Regions from separate parts of the Bradyrhizobium sp. WYCCWR 12699 genome, predicted to be linked through region 1. Evidence: riboswitches for the same ligand, from Rfam matches in the RefSeq annotation. Region 1 holds a riboswitch; each other region holds the start of a gene.
The links. Region 1 has a riboswitch for cobalamin ahead of RPS27_RS33835 (energy-coupling factor ABC transporter permease). Riboswitches for the same ligand answer to the same signal wherever they lie in the genome.

Region 1 (4,633 bases):
AGCTCGATCGCGAGCTGCTCGAGCCGGCCGAGCGCGCCGGTCGGCTTCGTCAGTTGCGCCTGACGCGCGATCGCCGCGTCGCGATGGACCGCGGAGATCTCGGGGCATTTCTGGGTGACCCAGTCGGGGAGCATGCTGCCTCGCTTAACGCGTACGCTTGAGAATGTAGCTGTCCATGATCCAGCCGTGGCGCGCGCGCGCCTCCTGGCGCACGGCCACGATACGCGGGCCGATTTCGGCGAGCGCGCCGGATAGGATGATCTGATCTTGCATGCCGAGATAGGCGCCCCAGTAAATGTGGAGGCTATCAGGATCGAGCGACTGGAACGCCGTGCCGCCGTCGAGCATCACCACCACGGTGTCGACACCTTGCGGCCAGCCGCCTTCGCGCAGGCGCCGTCCCGTCGTGACCAGAAACGGCTCGCCGATGTCGTTGAGCGGCAGCGCATGGGCCGCGCACAGCGCCTGGATCGAGGTGATGCCGGGCACGACTTCGATTTTAGGCAAGGGATCGAGCCGCCGCGCAATGCGCAGCGAGGAATCATACAGCGAGGGATCGCCCCAGATCAGCAGCGCGACCTTGCCCTCACCCTTGAGATGATCTCTGATCGCTTTCGACCAGGTCGCGGCAACCGCATCGTGCCAGTCGTCCACGCCCTTGCGGTAATCCGCTTCCTCGGTGTCGCGCACGGGAAGATCGAACTCGGCGATACGCGTCGTTTGATTGGTCAGGACATCCGCGCAGATCGTCCGCCTGAGATCGGCGAGATCGGACTTCGCCGTTCCCTTGCGCGGGATCAGGACGAGATCGGCGGCGTTGATGGCTTCAACGGCGGCGCGCGTGAGCTGGCCAGGATCGCCGCAACCGATGCCGATCAGGGAAAGCGTGAGCATCGCAGGCGCCGGGGGCGGCCATGACGGCCGCCCCTTGTCTCTTTAGGCCGCGTTATGCAGGCGCGGGGTGACGAAGCCCGGCGCGGTGACGCCGCGCAGCGACTTCGCCAGCGCCAGCACGGCCAGATCAGCCAGCGGCTCGATCACGATGACCAGCGCGTAAGAGGCGGCGAACGTCGCGATGCTGGCGAGGTTGCTCATCGCAAAGCCCGAGCCATAGAGCGCCCAGAACGCGACCCAGCCGATCACGCCGGCCTGATAGGTCGTCGACAGCGCCAGCGCCTGGCGATACTTCAAATCGACATAGGCGGTGTTGCGCGGGATGATCCGCGTTGCGATCGCCTGGATCGCGAACAGCGGCACCAGGAGCGTCGTGACGTTCATGCCGTATTGCGGGATGTCGGCCGGCTCGAAGAACACGCCCTGAAGCAGCAGGCCGAACGCGAGGCCAAAGGCGGCGGGCGCCGCACCGAACAGCAGGAACAAGGTCGAGCCGAGAATGAAGTGGACCTCGGAGATGCCGACCGGGAAGTGCGGCAGGATCTCGAAGAAGACGAAGACGAGAACCGTCGTGGCCAAGGTGCGCGCGGCGAACGACGTCATGCCCTGCTCGCGTACGGTCTCGGCCGCGAGCTTCAAGGCAACGCCGCCTGCGGCGATGCCGGTTGCGTAACTCAACACGAGCTTGGCGCCCGTCACGATCCCGGGTTCGATATGCATGGCTCAGATCCTTCCTGCCGTCACACCCGACGGCCTTGGCCTCAAAACGTGCAGGGCCGGTCTCCTGGCTCGCGGTTCACTGGGTTCTCCGGCCTTCCCGGGCCTTGCGGCCCAGTGGCTGATCGGAGCCCCTCACCGCTTACAGTCGCGGGGGCGGCTGGGGTTTTGAGCGCCGCAACTTGGTCCGCCCATCCCCATTCCCGATTATGCTCCGGCGCTTTGCGCCGCGTTGAGCACCATGCCCCTCCTGTGTGCTCCTTTCGGCGCGCCTGCGTCAAGAGGCGAAGGGCGGCCGCGGCCGTCACGACGGATAATCCCCCGCCAGCGCGCCGAACAGGATCACGGCGGCGGTGGAAGCGGCGCCGCCGCGGGCAAGCTGCTCGGCAAGCTCGGCAATGGTGGTGCGGACCAACCGCTCGTCGGAACGGCCGAGGGATTCGGCGACCAGCGCCGGCGTATCCGCGGCGAGTCCGTGCGCGATCAATTTTGCGGCAAGCGCCGGAAAGGTGCGCCGGCCCATATAGACCACGGTCGTCGCTTCAGGATCGGCCAGCGCCCCCCAATTCAGGTTCGGCGGCAGCTCGCCGGTGACGTCCGCGCCGGTGATGAACTGCACCCGGCGCGAGGTGTGGCGCCTTGTCAGGGGAATGCCGGCCTGGGCCGCGGCGGCGCAAGCCGAGGTGACGCCGGGGACGATCTCATAGCCGATGCCGGCTTCGCGCAGCGTCTCGATCTCCTCCTCGAGCCGGCCGAATATCCCGGCATCGCCGGACTTCAGCCGCACCACGCGCGCGCCCGTTACCGCATAGTCGACCAGCAGACGGTTGACGTGATGCTGCTTGGTCGAAGGCCGCCCTGCCCGCTTACCGACCGCGACGAGATTGGCTTCGGGCCGGGCGAGATCGAGGATCGCGCCCGAGGCGAGATCGTCATAGAGCACGACGTCGGCCTCGCGCAGCCGCGCGGCGCCCTTGAGCGTGAGCAATTCAGGGTCGCCGGGTCCGGCGGAGATGAAGGAAACGAACCCGTTCACCGGTCCTCCGCGATCAGATGAAAGAACGTGCCGCTGACATGGCCGCGCAGCGAGCCGGTCTCGGCGATGATTGCACCCGTCGCATCATGCACGACCGCGAGCGGCGTGTCAGGCTGGGCGAGAATGGTCGAATAGTGAAACTCGTGGCCGCGCAGACGCGCCCCGGCGCGATGTCCCGGCATCGGCGCGGCGAGCGTCGCGAGGCGATAGCCCAGATGCATGCGGCGTTTGGCAAAGCTGGTCTCGAGGCCAAGCAGGTCTGTCATCTCATGGCGGATCCCGTCCGCGTCGGTCAAAGCGGCTCCCAGCACCATATAGCCCCCGCATTCGCCATGCACGGGCCGCGTTTCGGCGAAGGCGCGCAGGCCCTCGCGAAACCGCGCATTGGCCGCGATCCTGCCGGCATGGAGCTCGGGATAGCCGCCCGGCAGCCAGCACACATCGGCGCTCGCGTCCGGCGTTTCATCGGCCAGCGGCGAGAACGGCACGATTTCGGCGCCCGCCGCGCGCCAGGCTTCCAGCATGTGCGGATAGACGAAGGAGAACGCGGCATCGCGCGCCAACGCAATGCGCTGGCCGGGCGGCACCACGTTCAGGCCATCCGCGGCCGGCCGCGGCGACCATCCGGCTGCGGAGCGCAACACGGCATCGAGATCGACATGCTCGGCGACGAAGCGCGCGGCTTCGTCGATCAGCTTGCCGATCTCGGCCTGCTCTTCGGCCTGCACCAGGCCGAGATGCCGCTTCGGCAGGCTGATCTCGGCATGGCGCGGCAGCGCGCCGAACACGGCGATGCCGGCATCATTGAGCGCACGCCGCACCAGGTCTTCATGGCGCGGACTGGCGACACGATTGAGCACGACGCCCGCGAGGCGCACACCGGCGCGGTAATCACGCAGGCCTGCGGCGATCGCCGCCGCTGTCTGCGCCTGTCCAGAGGGGTCGATCACCAGCAGCACCGGCCAGCCCAGCATCTCCGCAATGTCGGCGGTAGCACCGGTGCCGCAGACGCCGCGCGCGGCGACGCCGTCGAACAGGCCCATCGAGCCCTCGGCGAGCACGACATCGGCATCCGCGCCGCGGCTGACGAGATGGGCGATCGTTCCGCGGTCCATCGCCCAGCTATCGACATTGACGGAGGCGCGGCCCGTCGCAGCCGCGTGGAAGGCGGGATCGATGTAGTCGGGGCCACTCTTGAAGCACTGCACATTCAGGCCGCGATGGCGCCAGGCGCGTGCGAGCGCCAGCGTCAGCGTGGTCTTGCCGACGCCGGAGGCCGGCGCGGAGATGACAAGGCCCACCGCCATCACGACGCCTCCGGAAAGCGCGGCTCGATGCCGACGGGCCGATAGCGACGGTCGTAGTCGGCGGCGTAGAGGCGGCTCTCGTCAAAATCCGCAGCGCCAAGCGTCTTGCCGACCAGGATCAGCGCAGTACGCTCCATCTCCGCGCCGACTGCTGCATCGAGCGTGCCGAGCGTCGCGCGCACGATACGCTGGTCCGGCCAGCTTGCGCGCCAGACGATCGCGACCGGACAATTTTCGTCGTAATGCGGCGTGAGCTCGGCGACGACTTGGTCGAGCAGGTGAATCGACAGATGGATCGCGAGCACCGCGCCGGTCGCGGCGAACGCGGCCAGCTTCTCGCCGTCAGGCATTGCACTGGCGCGGCCCGGCGTGCGCGTCAGGACGACCGTCTGGGCAAGCCCCGGTAGGGTCAGCTCAGCCTCGAGCGCCGCCGCAGCGGCGGAGAAGGACGGCACGCCCGGCGTGACCGAAAAGGGAATGCCCAGCGCACGCAGGCGGCGGAGCTGCTCGCCCATCGCCGACCAGATCGAGAGATCGCCGGAATGCAGCCGTGCGACATCCTTGCCCTCGGCATGCGCCGTGGCGATCTCCGCGATGATCTCATCGAGCGACAGCGGCGCGGTGTTGACGATGCGCGCGCCGGGAGGGCAATGCGCAAGCACCCCCTCAGGGATCAGTG
Region 2 (4,633 bases), on a different contig from region 1:
CCTGCCGGAAGCTCGCATCGTAGTAGTCGATGCCAGTCAGGAGCTGCGACGGCATGCCGAGCAGCAGGCTCTTCACGCTGAGCCGCGGCGTGATCGACCACGTCGTCAGGTTGGAATCGACATAAGTCGAGGTGAAGAAGGCAGGAACCGGCGCCGGGCTGGAGAAGAACGCGCTCTGCTGCTTCTTGTCGCGCACACCGCCGTCGACGATGAGATCGACGCCGTTGACCAGGGTCTTGGTGAAGCCGGCTGTCGCGCTAATGCCCTGCTGGTTGGCGTAGTTGAACGGCGTGCTGGTGCCTCGGCGGCTGGTCTTGAGCTCGTCGAGGCCGATGGAGGGATCGACGGTGCGGCCGCCCGGCAGGCGCAGCTCCTGATTGTCGCCGGTGACCGTGAGAAATGCCGTCAGGCCCGGCGTCGTGTAATTGAGATTGCCGACGCCATTCTGCTGGGAATAGCGATTGTTGTCGCGATAGCCGTCGGTGCTGACGGCATTGCCGTAGAACGAGGTCGACCACGGCCCGGAATTGAGCGAGGTCGAGACATTGCCGAGCCTGGTGTTGAACGAGCCGAAGCCGGCCTCGATGCGCGCGGTCACGGGCGGTCCGCCGCTTCCGGTCTTGGTGACGATGTTGATCACGCCGCCGACCGCGTTGTCGCCGTAGAGCACCGCGCCGGAGTTGCCGCGCGTGATCTCGATACGCTCGATGGAATTGAGCGGGATGGTGGAGAGGTCCACCTGCGCCATGTCGACATCATTGAGCCGCCGGCCGTTGACCAGCACCAGCGTGTTGGCGGTGGCAAAGGCGCCGAAGCCACGCAGGTCCACGCTGGTCTTGGCGCCGATCTGGCCGCCATAGAACGTCGTGATCTGGGCTCCCGGAGTCTGCGTGGCGATGATCTCGGCAAGCGTCTGCGACGGCGCATGCGCGATATCCGCGGCCGTGATGACGGTCGTGGCGGCTCCGACGATGCCGCCGTCACCCGCGACAGCCTCGGAGCCCGGGCCGGATGAGCCGGTGCCATTGCCTGCCGGCGCGACATTCGCGGCTCGCCGCGGCCTCGTCGTCTCGCCCTCACCGATCGCCCTGGCCCGCGTGCGGTTCTGATCGTCGGGCTTGCTCACCTCGACCGGCGGCAACTGCTCGGCGACAGCATGCTGGGCGAAGGCGGCGGAGAGACCGAGCGAATGGAGCGAGACGGATGCGAACAGGCCTACGCTGAGGCGCCGGGCAGCAGAAGCGAGACGGGACAATGTTGTAACCTCGGTATGACGTCGGTGGCACGTCACAGCGAACGAGGTTTCACGGCAGAGCGATGGGCTGCTCCGGTGAAGCCAATGTCTGTACTCCCCGACCGACATCCTCGCGTGTGACCACGGCTGACGGCAGGTCTCCTGGCTCGCGGGTCGTTACCTTGCGTCGCCTTCCCAGGACCGAGATTCCCAGTGGCACAGGACGAAAGATTCACCGCTTACAGTTGCGGGGGCAGCCGTGGCGTTGAGACAAATCCCGGCGTTGGGACGTCCCGCACCACATTCCCTTTTGATCTCCATGAGGAGAACCGTCACGATCATCTACGTGCCGTTCCGCCGGAGAGTCAATCGGCCAGTCGGTGTAGCAACTGCGGCTCAAGTCCGCCCTCGCAAACGCTGGGCCTGGGCCCAGGCGGCAGCGACATCGCGAGGCGGAACATCGACGCGCTTGATCGGGGTCAATTCGCCGGAGGCCGAGACGATCGCAGTCTCCTCGCGGCGGCAGCGCGTGCAGACAAAGCGAACCTCATGCGGCGACGCCGACCAGCTCGACCGCTTCACATTGGCCGCCATCGGCCAGGCGTCGCAATGCGAGCACGACACCAGAAATCGGCCGGGATCGAGCATACCCATTCCATCGGACTCCGCGTCCTGCCCTCGTCTTCAATGGCTAACCCATGTGAATCGTTCCGGTGCCCCAGCACCGTCGGTTCCGTCAGGCCTCGTCGGCGACGGCATTGCGCAGCAGGCCGACCTTGTCGATCTCGACCTCGACGACATCGCCCGCCTTCATCCAGAGCGGCGGGGTGCGCCGCGAGCCGACGCCGCCCGGCGTGCCGGTGGCGATGACGTCGCCGGGCTCGAGCCGGGTAAACTGCGAGCAATATTCGATCTGGCGCGGGATATCGAAGATCATCTGATCGATGGTGGTGTCCTGCACCACCTCGCCGTTGAGCCGGGTCTGCAGCCGCAGCGGCCCGACCTCTCCGACCTCGTCGGGCGTCACCAGGAACGGGCCGAAGGCGCCGGTGGCGGGAAAGTTCTTGCCCGGCGTGAACTGATGGGTATGGCGCTGGTAGTCGCGGACGCTGCCCTCGTTGTAGCAGGCATAGCCGGCCACATGGCCGAACGCCTCGGCGCGGGGGATGTAGCGGCCGGCCTTGCCGATCACGACGGCGAGCTCGCCCTCGAAGTCGAGCTGGGTCGAGACCTTCGGGCGGATGATGTCGGTGAGATGCCCGGTCTGGCTGTTGGCGAAGCGGCCGAACACGGTGGGATTGTCGACCTCGGTACGCCCGGTCTCCTTGCGGTGGTTCTCATAGTTGAGCCCGATGCAGAGGATCTTGTCGGGGTTCGGGATCACAGGCAGAAAGGCGATGCTGGCCAGCGGATGGCGCTTCGCCCGGGCTGCCGCGGCGGCGACCTCGGACAGAACGCCCGCGGCGATCGCCGATTTGAGATCGGGATAGCGATCGCCCAGCACCGCGCCGAGATCGGCCACGGCGTCGCCGTCCACCAGACCCCATGACGCCACGTTGTTGATTTCAAAGCTTGCGAATTTCATCCGATGTCCCCCTGCTCCAACCGACCCTATCAGGTCGAGATGGCGGGGACGATGGCGGCCGGGGATGGCGCGGTTGCGATCCCTGCAAGGCAGCAGGCGATGCGCTCAGCGCGCGCCCTTGAGGCTGCAGGAGGTCGTGCAGGTGACGGTTGTGCCGCGATCGCATGATTTGCAGGCATTGACGCACTGGTTCATGTCGCGGGGGTTGTAGCTGTAGTTCCGCAAGGGACAGACCGGCGTCGAGCCGGTGATGTCCTGCTCCTGGTCGCAGGCCGCCGTCATGAGCGCGATGATGATCACGGCAACGAGGCGCATGGGATTGCCCTGTGAGGCATGGCAAAACGACGTTCACGGCGCACGCTGCATTGCAGCGAACCCCGGCCTTCCCAACACGGGCACCGCCGATCAGCGACGCCCGCATGCCATTAGGATGCGCGCCAAACGTTAAGAACGGATTGCAGCTGGCCTCAGGCCGCCGCCTGAGTTTCCGCCGCCTTGGTCGCGATCGCCTGCCGCATGTCCAGCGCCAGCTGACGGTACTGCTCCGAAAGCTTCAGATAGAACTCGCGCTTGGTGCTGTCGGTGGCGAGCTTGGCGATCAGCTCGCATTCGGCGGTGAGCGTCTCGAACCGTTCCAGCCTGTCCTGAAGTTCTGGCATCGGCGTGTCCCCATCAAACGCCACAAGGACATCCAACCTAAGCCCGGGAAATAGGTCACGGCGAACATCGTTATCCCGTAGAAATAATTTTTCCGGTGCGGCAGGCTATTTGCTGTCGAGGCGCCAGGCGCCGTCCCATCCCTGGTCCGGCGGGCTCGCCTCGAACTGCGCGATGCGGCCGAGCATCGTGCGCGAGGGGCCGTCGCCGGGGACGGCTTCGAGCGCCGCGCCAAAGGCCGCGCGCGCCGCATCGAAGCGCCGGGCGCGATAGGCGGCGAGCGCCTCGGCATAGTGCGTGCGCAAGCCAAATTGCGCATCCGTGAGCGCGCCAGCCCTCGCCATCACCTCGAAGATCGTCTGCGGCGCGGTCTGGCCGGCGACTGCCAGGCGATCGATTTCGCGCAGCTCGAGCTGCGATCCGATCGCCTCGGCGGTGGCCTGCGAGATCAGGATGCGGGTGCCGTAGACCTTGTTGACGGCTTCCAGCCGCGAGGCCAGGTTCACGGCATCGCCCATCACCGTGAAGCTCATCATCAGCTCCGAGCCGATGCTGCCGGTCAGCACCTCGCCGGTTGCGATGCCGATCCGCAAATCGCACGGCGCGGGCATGGCGCGAATGCCGAGCAGGTCCGGCAGCTGGCGCTGCAGCGCGGGCACCTGGTCGGCCATCTCGATGGCCGCGGTGCCGGCAAGCAGCGCCTGCTCGCCCTCCTCGATGAAGGGCGGGCCCCAATAGGACATGATGGCGTCGCCGATATATTTGTCGATGACGCCGCGATTGCTTCGGATGGGAGCGGACATCACCGTGAAATAGTGGTTCATCACCCTGACGAGGCCGCGCGGCGTCATGCCTTCGCTCATCGAGGTGAAGCCGCTCATGTCGCAGAACATGATGGTCATGACCCGGCGCTCGCCGTCGATCGCGACCTCCGGCCGGTCGATCAGCCCCTGCACCACCTTGGGATCGATGTAGCGGCCAAAGGTCTCGCGGATCCGCTCGTTGTGGCGGAGCTGCTCGGTCATGCGGTTGAAGGCCGCGGCGAGCTCGCCGATCTCGTCCTGGGTGGAGACGGTGATGGTCTTGTCGAAGCGGCCGGCCTCGATCTCGCGGGCACCGGCGAGCAGCAGCCGCACCGGGCGCGTGATGCCGCTGGA
Region 3 (4,633 bases), 270 kb from region 1:
TGACACGCTCAGAACTTCACGTTGACGGCGAGTTGGGCCGTGCGAGGCATTCCGAGCAGCCACTGCGTGGTGCCGCCGGACGTCGTGTAAATCTCATCGAAGAGATTGTAGACGCGGAACGACACGGTGGTGTTGAGATCGGGCTTCCACTGCACGCCGGCATTGACGATGTTGTAGGCCGGGCGCGTCATCGTGTTGGCATTGTCCGCGTAGGTCTTGCCGACGATCTGCACGCCTGCATTGGCCGACCAGTTGGGTGCAAAGGCCCAGGTCGCCCAGATGTTGGAGACGGTCTGCGGTACGTTGACCGGCACGTTGCCGGCATAGTTCACGGCTGCGCCACCAACCGATTGCACGAAGTCGTCGTACTTCGCGCGCAGGAAGGCTGTGTTTGCATCTATTCGCCAGCCATAGTCGAGCAGGAACCCGACTGATGCTTCGATCCCACGCGATGATTGCTGGCCGACCTGGACGGTGAGCGAAGGAACGTTGGGATCGCGTGCCAGCAGGTTGTTCTTCACGATTTCGTAGCCGGCCAGTGTCCATTCACCCCGGCCGCCCCAGAACGATTGCTTGACGCCGATCTCGATCTGTCTGCCGGTGGCCAGATCGAAATTCTTGTTGGCGGACGACAGCGAGATGATCCCCCCGACCGGATCGACCGCGGTGGAATATTGGCCATAGAAAGCGAGGTCCTTGACGGGCGTATAGACCGCGCCGGCGCGCCAGGTCGTCGAGGAGAACGACTTTTCGAAGCTGTTGGCGGGCGTGACATAGTCGGTGCGCGTGACCGTCGGCTCATCGTGGCGGATGCCGGCAATCAGGGACAATTGCTCGGTGACCGACAGCCGGTTCTCGGCGAACAGCGCGTATTGGTTGGTTACGCTGCCGAAACTGGGGACCGTGGCGTTCGGACTGTTGAACACGCCAGGAACGAAGCTGTACGGGTTGACGGACGACGAGCCGCCATAGGGCGAGTTGTTGGTATGGGTAAAGTTGATGCTGTTGACGTCAAAGCCTGCCAGGAACTCGTTGGCCATGCCGAAGACATGCCCACGAAACTTCGCATCCATGCGATTGCCGACCTGCTGCTGGTCGTGAAAAATCTCGATATAGCTGCTTCGATTGATCAGGCCGGTGCCGGGATTGTAAGCGTAGCTTTCGACGTCCTTCCAGTGCCTCTTGGAGTTCAGGTAGTAGAGCGTGTTCTGGATCGAGATGCCATCAGCGACCTGCCATTCCGTCTTCGCCTGGCTCCAGCTATCGTGGTATCGGATGTGGCTGTCGCTGACGTTGTAATTCTTGAACCGAAGAGATTCATTGAGCATGCCGTTGATCAGCGGCGTGCCGAAGTAGCGTGAGGGATTGCGGTCGCCATAGTCCGTGGACAGTGTCCAGGTGACGTCTTCGTTCTGCCTGATCTGGACCACGGCATGGAGCGCGACATTCGAAGTCCTGTCACGATCAACCCAGCCGTCCGACATGTTGCCGGTGGCGGTGATGCGATAGGCGACGTCCCTGCTTACTGGACCTCCGCTATCCACGGCAATTCGCCGCGTCATGTTGCTGTCCAGCGACATCTCGGCCTGGTTGCGAGGGACCCACGATGGCAGTTTCGAGACGACGTTGATGGCACCGCCGACCGCACCCGCGCCGTACATCACCGAAGCAGGGCCGCGCAGCACCTCGATGCGCTCGGTCGACCATGTGTCGAACGGAAAGGTCACGGTGCCGGCGCCGATATAAAGCTGGGTGCCATCATAGAGCGTCATGACAGACCCAAGGCCCGTGAAGCCGCGGGTGTTGAACGAGACGCCGCCGTTGCCTGGTGCCGGGCTTGCAGTGAAGCCGGTGGCGTTCTGCGTCACCGCGTCGAGGATGTTCTGCTGGCCGCGTTCAGAAATGGTCTCGGCCGAGATCACCTCCACGCTGGCCGGCGTCTGCAGTCGCGTCAAGCTTAGTCGGCTGCCGGCCGTGCTAGCGCCGGTGAGGTTGAGCGTCGGTGCGGCGAATACGGGACCCGCTGGGTTGGTCGTCGGAGCCCGCGTTTCGGCGGTAGCTGCGTTTCGCTGCTGGTGTGGGCGCGCGAGGCGCGTGGAATCGCTGCGTCGGGCGCTCCGGGCATTCGGTGGCTTCGCCGACGGCTCCACTACGACAGGATCGAGCGTCTGCGCTGGTCTTGCGGATTGTGCCCAGCCATTGCTCGACACCACGAGGCAGGAAAATGCAACTGAACGGAGCAACGCGCAGCGTGGCGCGAAGATCTTACGGGAGGTCATCAATAGTCTCGCGATAACGTGGCACGTCACCGCGAACGCAGCTTGGCCGCTGCCTCAAGAGGAAGGCAGCTCAACACTCATCAGGACACCCCGCCCAATGTGCTCGCGTGTGACCACGACTGACGGCAGGTCTCCTGGCTCGCGGGTCGTTGCCTGTCGCCGCCTTCCCAGGCCCGCAGGCCCAGTGGCTTTTGACGAAGGCTCGCCGCTTACAGTTGCGGGGGCAGCCACGGCGTTGGGGACACCCGCACCGTATTCCCTATTGATCTCCCGAAAGAGAACCGTCGCCGGCAACCTAGTTTTATTTGCAAAGGACTGTCAACTGGCCATCGGGCGAATTGGCAACCACCCGGGGGCGGCGTTTCCCTCTCGGTCCAAATCAGGTGTGGCCCTTCGCGACATCTGCCGCAATTGCATGAGGACGGCAGTATCGACGCGAGGCAGATATCGACGGATGTTCAAGAGTACGCGCCCTAACCCGACCGCAGAGTGCAGACGCGATCCCCTACCCCGGACCCGGCATGTTGCCCGCGAACTGCGGATAGCATTCGCGCAGCTCCTCGCGGATCCGTCCCCGGATCAAGGCCAGCGTCGCGTCGTCCGGCGACGGCGTCGTGACCTCGCATTGCTCGTTGTCGTAGGCAAAGCCCGTCGTGCCGCGAATGTCGCGCCAACCATAGCCGGGATGCGTGCTCTCGAGGCGAAAGCGCCCCGCCTCCCGGTCGAAGGAGAATAGCGCCGCGTTGGTCAGCAGCGCATGCGGGCCGCCGCGCCGATAGACCGTCTCGTCGGTGACCCCAGGCGCAGACACGAAGTCCACGCGCTCTACCAGGGACCGCAGGCTGTGCTCCTCGCGGAACAGGATGACCCGCGGAACGAGGAAGTACAGATAGGCGGAGCCGAACGAGCCGGGCCACCTAACCGGATTGTTCGGGTAGTCGCCGGTGCCGACGAGATTGACATTGCCCCGGCCGTCGATCTGGCCACCGCCGAGAAAGAAGGCATCCAGGCGCCCCTGCGCGGCGCAATCGAACAGCTCCTCGGCTCCTCCAGTGAAGGAATTGTGCTTGACCGATCCGAGGATCGAGACCTGCACGCGCTCCGCTCCGTCACGCTCGTTGAGCGCACGCAACAGCATCGCACCGGCCGCCGGCATCGGCGAGGATTGACCGACCGCAACATGCCGCACGCCATTCAGCAGCCGCGAGATCGTATAGATCATCAGCTCGCGGCTGGTGCACGCCTCGGTCATGCCGCGCTCCTCGAACCCCGGATATAGGCCTGGAAACCCTCCGGCGAGCGCGCCGCGCGCGCGTATTTCTCGACTTCCTGCCCATCCCTGGGATACTCGGCGTAAAGCCCCGTGGGCCACCCGCCGTTCTTCAACTGCGCGACCGCACTCACATAGATTGCAGGCAGGACGCCCGCGGCCATTTTCTCGTCCTCGAGCAGTGACGTCTCGGAGATCCGCTCGACGGTCACGAACGCGTTCTTCGAGGCGTGCGCCAGCAGCATGGTTTCGCGCCGGCGCCCCAGCCGAACGTTGCCGAACCGGTCCGCTTCGGGCGCATGAAACAAGGCGATGTCGGGCTGGATCGCCGAGACCACGACGATCTTCTCGCCGTCATCGAACGGATTCGACGTCACCTTCCAGTCGTCCCGCTTCTCCAGGACGTCACTGCCGATGATGCCGCGGATCGGCATGAACGGCACGCCCTTCTCGGCGGCCGTCAGCCCTGCGAACACCGCGGGACAGGTCGCATCGCGCAGGCGAATGGATCCGTCGCGGACGGCCCGGCTGAAACAGGGCGCGCCGCCGGCTTCGCCGAGACTGACGGCACTGGTCTCCAGCGTCGTCACGGCGCCGGCGCCGATCAGCATGTCGACCTGCATGCCGCCGATCGGCGCACACACCACATGCAGACCGCGAACGCCGCGATCGATCAGCAGCCGAATCATTCCGGGGGATGCAGCGTAATCGTCAGGCGCCAGACCGAGCTTGCACCCCGAGGGTATCATCTCCGCCATCTCTTGCGGCGTTACGAAGTCTGTCATCTCTTCACCTCTCCCAATCAAGACGCCGATCGAGCAAGATCAACTTCCGGATTCGTCGCAGCACCAAAGCCGCACGAGCCGCCCGATCGTGAATGAGCGAACTCCGTCAGCCGCGTCCCATGCTGTAGAACTCCGCGTTCGGACGCATGCTGGTGACGTTGGCAAGCCGGTTGGAGAGGCCGAAAAAGGCCGTGATCGCGGCAATGTCCCAGACGTCCTCCTCCGTGAAGCCGTGCGATTTCAGCGCGGCGAAATCGGACTCGGAAACCTCGTAGGCCTCGGTCGAGACGCGGACGGCG

Region 2: linked by a shared signal. The riboswitch ahead of RPS27_RS07955 (TonB-dependent receptor) and the one ahead of RPS27_RS33835 (energy-coupling factor ABC transporter permease) in region 1 are both predicted to bind cobalamin.
Region 3: linked by a shared signal. The riboswitch ahead of RPS27_RS32570 (TonB-dependent receptor) and the one ahead of RPS27_RS33835 (energy-coupling factor ABC transporter permease) in region 1 are both predicted to bind cobalamin.

The regions. Positions count from the first base shown of each region.
Region 1 covers NZ_JAVTJN010000039.1:631,957-636,589, forward strand. The annotation lists gene cobT (nicotinate-nucleotide--dimethylbenzimidazole phosphoribosyltransferase) at 1-134, opposite strand, end outside; gene cobF (precorrin-6A synthase (deacetylating)) at 145-894, opposite strand; gene RPS27_RS33835 (energy-coupling factor ABC transporter permease) at 937-1,614, opposite strand; cobalamin riboswitch at 1,651-1,870, opposite strand; gene cobA (uroporphyrinogen-III C-methyltransferase) at 1,916-2,647, opposite strand; gene RPS27_RS33845 (cobyrinate a,c-diamide synthase) at 2,644-3,954, opposite strand; gene cobM (precorrin-4 C(11)-methyltransferase) at 3,954-4,633, opposite strand, start outside.
Region 2 covers NZ_JAVTJN010000007.1:83,891-88,523, reverse strand. The annotation lists gene RPS27_RS07955 (TonB-dependent receptor) at 1-1,255, opposite strand, end outside; cobalamin riboswitch at 1,369-1,583, opposite strand; gene RPS27_RS07950 (hypothetical protein) at 1,631-1,888, opposite strand; gene RPS27_RS07945 (fumarylacetoacetate hydrolase family protein) at 1,971-2,819, opposite strand; gene RPS27_RS07940 (hypothetical protein) at 2,925-3,134, opposite strand; gene RPS27_RS07935 (hypothetical protein) at 3,287-3,478, opposite strand; gene RPS27_RS07930 (adenylate/guanylate cyclase domain-containing protein) at 3,584-4,633, opposite strand, start outside.
Region 3 covers NZ_JAVTJN010000039.1:357,757-362,389, forward strand. The annotation lists gene RPS27_RS32565 (PepSY domain-containing protein) at 1-6, opposite strand, end outside; gene RPS27_RS32570 (TonB-dependent receptor) at 9-1,955, opposite strand; cobalamin riboswitch at 2,386-2,580, opposite strand; gene RPS27_RS32575 (CoA-transferase) at 2,785-3,531, opposite strand; gene RPS27_RS32580 (CoA transferase subunit A) at 3,528-4,334, opposite strand; gene RPS27_RS32585 (peroxidase-related enzyme) at 4,441-4,633, opposite strand, start outside.